Regions from separate parts of the Peribacillus sp. TH27 genome, predicted to be linked through region 1. Evidence: riboswitches for the same ligand, from Rfam matches in the RefSeq annotation. Region 1 holds a riboswitch; the other holds the start of a gene.
What was found. Region 1 has a riboswitch for cyclic di-GMP ahead of JFU24_RS24565 (anti-repressor SinI family protein). Riboswitches for the same ligand answer to the same signal wherever they lie in the genome.
Positions count from the first base shown of each region.

Region 2: linked by a shared signal. The riboswitch ahead of JFU24_RS17995 (anti-repressor SinI family protein) and the one ahead of JFU24_RS24565 (anti-repressor SinI family protein) in region 1 are both predicted to bind cyclic di-GMP.

Region 1 is NZ_JAEKEV010000002.1:4,820,753-4,823,907, reverse strand. Features, by position in the region: gene JFU24_RS24575 (VanZ family protein) at 1-8, opposite strand, end outside; gene JFU24_RS30875 (hypothetical protein) at 5-136, opposite strand; gene JFU24_RS24570 (hypothetical protein) at 447-584, opposite strand; gene JFU24_RS24565 (anti-repressor SinI family protein) at 1,328-1,459, opposite strand; cyclic di-GMP riboswitch class I at 1,480-1,561, opposite strand; gene JFU24_RS24560 (acyltransferase family protein) at 2,343-3,155, shown strand, end outside.
Region 2 is NZ_JAEKEV010000002.1:3,464,220-3,467,374, reverse strand. Features, by position in the region: gene secA (preprotein translocase subunit SecA) at 1-155, opposite strand, end outside; gene JFU24_RS18000 (helix-turn-helix domain-containing protein) at 596-919, shown strand; gene JFU24_RS17995 (anti-repressor SinI family protein) at 1,069-1,209, opposite strand; cyclic di-GMP riboswitch class I at 1,246-1,332, opposite strand; gene JFU24_RS17990 (hypothetical protein) at 1,513-1,710, opposite strand; gene hpf (ribosome hibernation-promoting factor, HPF/YfiA family) at 2,204-2,761, opposite strand; gene JFU24_RS17980 (flagellar protein FliT) at 3,017-3,155, opposite strand, start outside.

The DNA of each region.
Region 1 (3,155 bases):
CGGATCATATTCTATCATGTTCCTCAATGATACCGCTTAGTTTTTCCTTAAGATCTTCCACAAGATCATTTACTGTAACATCCTGCTGAAACTCGCCTTTTGTATACGTATCTATTAATATATCAATAAAATCCATTAGAATATCCACTCCAATTTGAATAGAGCCTCTATGTAAAACAGTTGTACTAAACCTATTTTTCTAAAATAAGGAATATAGCTCTTTTAATTGATAATCACATATAAAAAGTGTATTGGCAAGCGGAAATAAATTCAAAAAGGGTAAAATCAGAATTTTTAAAGAAATATTAATAGAATAATCACAAAAAGTTCATAACTGACGGATTATTAATATCATCAGCTGAAAATATGTAGTTCATTAGGTGTAAAAAACAAAAGAAAAAGAAATCAAAAAGGACTGATCTCTCAGCCCTATTTGATAAACACCCTTATGATCGACCAAGAAAAAAAGTCAATAAAGAAATCAAGATTAAAGTAATAGTAATATAAGACCCAATAAAAATTTTCTTGCTTCTTTCTTTCTTTTCATAAACTTCCTCGAACGTAATATATTTATTTTTTGTCATCAAATTCTCCTTGTATTTTGATGGCAGCTTGACATCGCCCTCTGCGAAGTCCTTTTAGCTTTTTCTTTATAGTATAGTATCGTCAAATACACAAAAATATTAACTGTTTTATTCACTATTTTTTTGTTGGGCATTTATATCTATTCGTCACTTTATAGTCTACTATAAATCATACAAAATACATTAATTCAAAATATTCCAATATACCAATTACCCTATTAAACTGTCCAAGGTTTCATCCATCACTAAAAAGTTTTCTATCTTTATCTGTTGCTAAAGAACTGTTTTTAGGGCTACAATTTGTTTAAACCATTTACTGTTCTTAAATAATACCACTTCTTTGTACTCACTACCTTCTTCATATTAATCCAATGAGAAAACGCTTACAATAGTACTATATACTTATTATCCTGATTTTTTATTAAATATTTTACTACTTGTTGAAAAGTCTTAGAGCCGGAACATTCTAGTCGGAAAAATATCTAATTATATCCAAATATTCTATAGAAATATTGGTACTTACAATTTCCGAACAATACTATAGGGAACTAACAATATATTGTGCTAATCTATTAGAAACTCTTAGGTATCAGCTCACGCAAATGACTAATTTTGTTGATAGCAGATCGCTTCATCCGCAAGCTTTTAAGTTATAACAAAAGATAACAGAAGAATCCAGTTCATAAAAAAAAAGGCTGAATAACAGCCCTCCAAAGTATATATATATTTTTGTTTATCTAATTCTAATTCTTGTGGGGCTGATTATTCAAGTTCTGTTCATTCTGAATAAACTCTCGCACTTCTTGAATGGAAACCCCTACACTTTTTGCTTCCAAAATTAAAATAATCCATTCTGCATCAATTTTTTTCTGCATATCTTCTTTTTCACCCTATTTGTGGTAACACAGCCGTCTTAGCATAGCCTTAGACCTGTAATTTTGCGTCCCTACTTTTCAATAGGTTTGCGTTTCTCAAGAGTATTGAACATTTTACGTAATCTTCTTACGATGGTGGTTAAAAACCATGATAAAGACACTTCCATTATCTATTTAAAAAGCTTAACTCCAATTAATTTAATTGGTGTCCAAATTTCTCTCATTTGAATTAAAGGCATAAATTCATTTCATCCTTTTTGCGGTAAACCAGCCTCCTAGCAAATACCTTAGACCTCTGGTTTTGCGCCCTTACTTCAATTACTATATTGAGATTAATTATACTTAATAAGTTAACAATTGTTAATAGATAACTATTAATTACTTTATAACATTATTCGATAAAGTTTTAATTAGTAAGTAATTCAAATATCTTCTTAATAATCTTAAGGTCTATATTCTTTAGTCTAATGACAGGCTATAACTAATTCTCTTCCTTTATATATTAAACATAAAAAAACTACTATATATAAACCTTTGACATAAACAGTTTTTCCGTCCCCCATTTACTTTAAAACTGACTTTGAAAACTGTATATCCCTTATATAAAACCTCCCCTAAATACCAACTGGTCAGTAACACTTTCTTTAAAGTTTTTTAAATTCAAATTCCAAGAAGATTGAAATTTACCAGCTTTCCGGAATTTCCTTGTAGATTCAAATTTAAACTTCCCCTAATAATTTGCTTATAGATTAGGATACCATGGTTCACCTTTTTACTTTTTTTGTCTATTTTTGTCTACCTTTGTCTGTTTTAGAGAACTAACTATACTTTATAACGAACAAATGCTATATTATAAAAAAAACGGTTCTTATGGAGGGGGAATATGTCTAGTAGATATGAGGAATTAGACTCACTAAGAGGATTAGTCGCACTTATTGTATTAATTGGGCATTATATGATGATATACCCATCATATGCAAGTTATCGGTATGATTCAAGCAGTCCCTACATATTCTATTTATTCAAGGAAACTCCTCTAAGACTTTTTTTCAGTAGCGGCAATGAGTCTGTCATTCTATTCTTTGTATTAAGTGGTTTTGTTTTGTATTTATCTATTAATAATGAGAAATTCCATTATCCTACATACTTAATAAAACGAGTTTTTCGAATTTATTTACCATATCTAGTAGCAATAATTATAGCTATATTGGCTAAAATGCTTTTAAGCCATAATGATATGCCGTTTATTAGTAACTGGTTTAGCAAATCCTGGACCGTTTCAGACACACCGACTCTATTATTACAACATCTTTTGTTTATCGGGAGTTACAATACTGACGCCTATAACAATGTAATATGGTCTCTTGTCCACGAAATGAGAATCTCGATTATATTTCCAGTTTTGATTTTTCTATTTATACGAAAAAAATTCAAATATTCCTTATTTTGGTTTATGATTTTAAGTTTTTCATCAACTATGGTTTTATATTTGTTTGGTTCCAATTTGAACATAACTAGCAGTCTTTTGAGTTTCCACTACATAACTATTTTTTTATTGGGAGCAATATTAGCGAAGTATCGCCATTACCTATTTAACTATACTTCCAAGATGAAAAAAACTGTAAAAATTGTAGTACTGATGATCGCATTTATTTGTTTTATGTACGAAGGTATAATTGGTGAAGTAGATTTATTA
Region 2 (3,155 bases), 1.4 Mb from region 1:
TAACGCTCCTTAAACTCCTCTGTTTTGGCGCGCAACTGCTCATCCGATAACGCAGCTGTCTCATCAGCCAGCGCTTCGACCTGATCAGCGACTTTTTCCAGACGCTTAATTTCTCGCTTATTCGGATCAAAAACTTTATTTAATATATTAAGCATTCAATAACGCTCCTCTATTATGGTAATGATCATTCAATAACACATTCATATAAGTAAGAAGAAACACACCTTCTGTTAATACTAATCCAAGCTTAATTTTAACACTTCTATTCTAGAGGTACAACTTCATGTCACTCTATGTCTATGGACCTGAATTCAGTTCTTACGAAAAACATTGGATAAAAGAGGGGTAAAACTGTTAAAATAGAGGGAAGTAGCAAAAGTACATTACACACTCCCCACTTTTCACATGAGTCCTTAACAAGACAAACGAAAATGCGAAGTAAGCACAACCTTCTATCAATAGAAATTTTTGGTCCCTCTATGACTGATAGTCAGTTGAAGCAATCTAGCTTTTCAGGCTTCCTATTCCTGTGATTTTATGTGGGTTTAAAACTTATAAATCGAAGATAAATAGAACATGTTTCGAGGTGGTATTGTTGATTGGTGAACGTGTAAAAAAACTGAGAGAAGAAAAGAAAATGTCAATGACTGAACTAGCCGATAAAGCCGGAGTAGCAAAGTCATACTTAAGTTCGCTCGAGCGTAACTTACAAACGAATCCTTCTATTCAATTTCTCGAAAAAATCTCTTCTGTACTTAACATTCCTGTAGATGCCCTTCTTTACGATGCACCAAATAAGGAATCCTTGGACACTGACTGGATGAAAATTGTTGAGGAAGCTATGAATTCTGGCGTTTCAAAACAACAATTCAGAGAGTTCATTGAGTTTAATAAATGGAGAAAAGATAAGCAAGAATAGATGAATTCTAAACTATCTTCACAAACATAAATAGTACTGCTCTATCAAACTAGTATTGATAGAATTTCAGAAAATAAAATAATCCCTATAAGCAGCTATGTTGTAAATCAACTGTTTATAGGGATGTTTTTTTCATTCCTTTTTGGTTCTTAGTTTTCATTGTTCTGCTCTAGTGGCACATTTAGATTCTCTTTTTTTAAAAAAGCACTAATTTCTTCTTTCTTAAAACCCAATTTCCTAGCTTCTGAAATCAACTTCACCCATTCTTGATCCACTTCCACGTTAACCACCTCTTTTATCCTCCTAAAATACTACTTGTATGTATTTCAGGCAGACCAGCCATCTTAGCATTAAGCAAACTTAGGCCTGTGCCTTTGCGCCCTCATCTTTCACTGAGCTTGCCTTTGTCAGGGAAATTATTACAAAAACTATATTTATTAAGTTATTATAGCGAATATTTGCTCCAAATATTGCTACTTTATGTCGCTAAATTACCACAATGCACAACTTTTTATCGACAAAATATTACAAAATCAAGAAATCCATGATATTTTTTGTCTATTTCATGTACAAAACAAGATGGTTCAAATGATTCACGTTCGTTTTTTTATAAAATTATAAACATTGCCCTTCTTATTCAAACGATGGGGCATATTAATTCTTTCCATAATAAGTGCATCAAAGGCTTTTTGCGCAGACAAGTCCTCACCGCAGGTCGGACAAAGCCAACCTCCATATTCTGCACTGCTAAAAGACGCTCTATGACATGTATAGCAATTTTTCTGATACAAAAATCCAACTCCTCTGCACCATAATCAAATCATTTTATATAAATAAATTATTGTTCTTTTTAAAGAACTTTAATCTGAGTATAGTGCAATAGGAGGGGTTATTTAAATAGGTATAAGTACCTATTTATCTTATTAAAGAACGGAAAATGTTCTTTTTAAAGAAAATGCAATACATTCCATACTTCATTGTGTTTTTTAGAGAACAATGAAATTCCCAGGAGCCAACCAATTAATCGATACTATTTGATACCTTGTTTTCAACAGATGGATTTTACTTATTATCACATTATCAAAACACTTATCAAATTGCCGAAAGATCATTAAGGAAAAAGGAAGGAAATATAAACAACCATTGACTTCTATGGTTGAAATCGGTGGTTATTTTTCCAGAGCTTATAGAACTCCTTAGCCCAAATGAACATTGCAATGGATGGAGTAAAATTTAAAAAGCACAACCCATAGTCTGGGTTGTGCTTTTGTTTATAGATTCATATTAACTAGGTTCAATTAATCCGTAGCGCCCATCTTTACGACGGTACACAACGTTCGTTGTATTTGTATCCGCATTGGTGTAAACGAAGAAACTGTGACCAAGCATATTCATTTGCAGAATCGCTTCTTCACTATCCATTGGCTTCAAATCAAAGCGCTTATTGCGGACTACTTCAATATCAGTATCATCTTCAAATTCATCCACCACTTCATCAATTTCCGTATTAAAGGCGAACGCCTCAGGAGTTGTAGATAAGTTGTTACGGAATTTACGATTGACTTTCGTTTTATGTTTACGAATTTGGCGTTCAAGCTTGTCATTAATCAAGTCAATAGCAGCATACATATCCGCATTTTCCTCTTCAGCGCGAAGAACCAAATTCTGCATAGGAATCGTCACTTCGACCTTGGATGTATTATTGTTAACTTTCAAATTCACTAACACATTTGCATCTGGTGTATTGTTAAAATATCGTTCTAACTTGCCAATTTTCTTTTCGACGTATTCTCGAATTGCTGGAGTTACCTCAATGTTTTCACCGCGTACGTTGTAATTCATAAAGTGAGTCCTCCTTAAATTAAGACTATACAGTTAGATTCTACAATACCCCTCCGGTTTCCTTTAGAAACACATCATGAAATATGTCGAGATTATGAAACAATTGTCGGAAGGTTAGGAAAGGGTTGATGTCTGCCCTAGCTTTATTATAACAAATACAAAGCTATAAAGAAAAAATTAAGCCCTTAATATTTACAGAAAATTTAAAAACAATTAACATTAAAACTGTTTGCAATTAAAACGGCTGATTAATATCTAATTTCTTTTATCGTAGAACACGCCATCTGTGGATAATGATTGATAAGGGTTCACATATTTATTAGTAGATTCTTTTTTGAGACTTAGCTGTTTAATATCGCGTTGGATTTCTACTTTTTGTTCTTCTAGAAGTTGT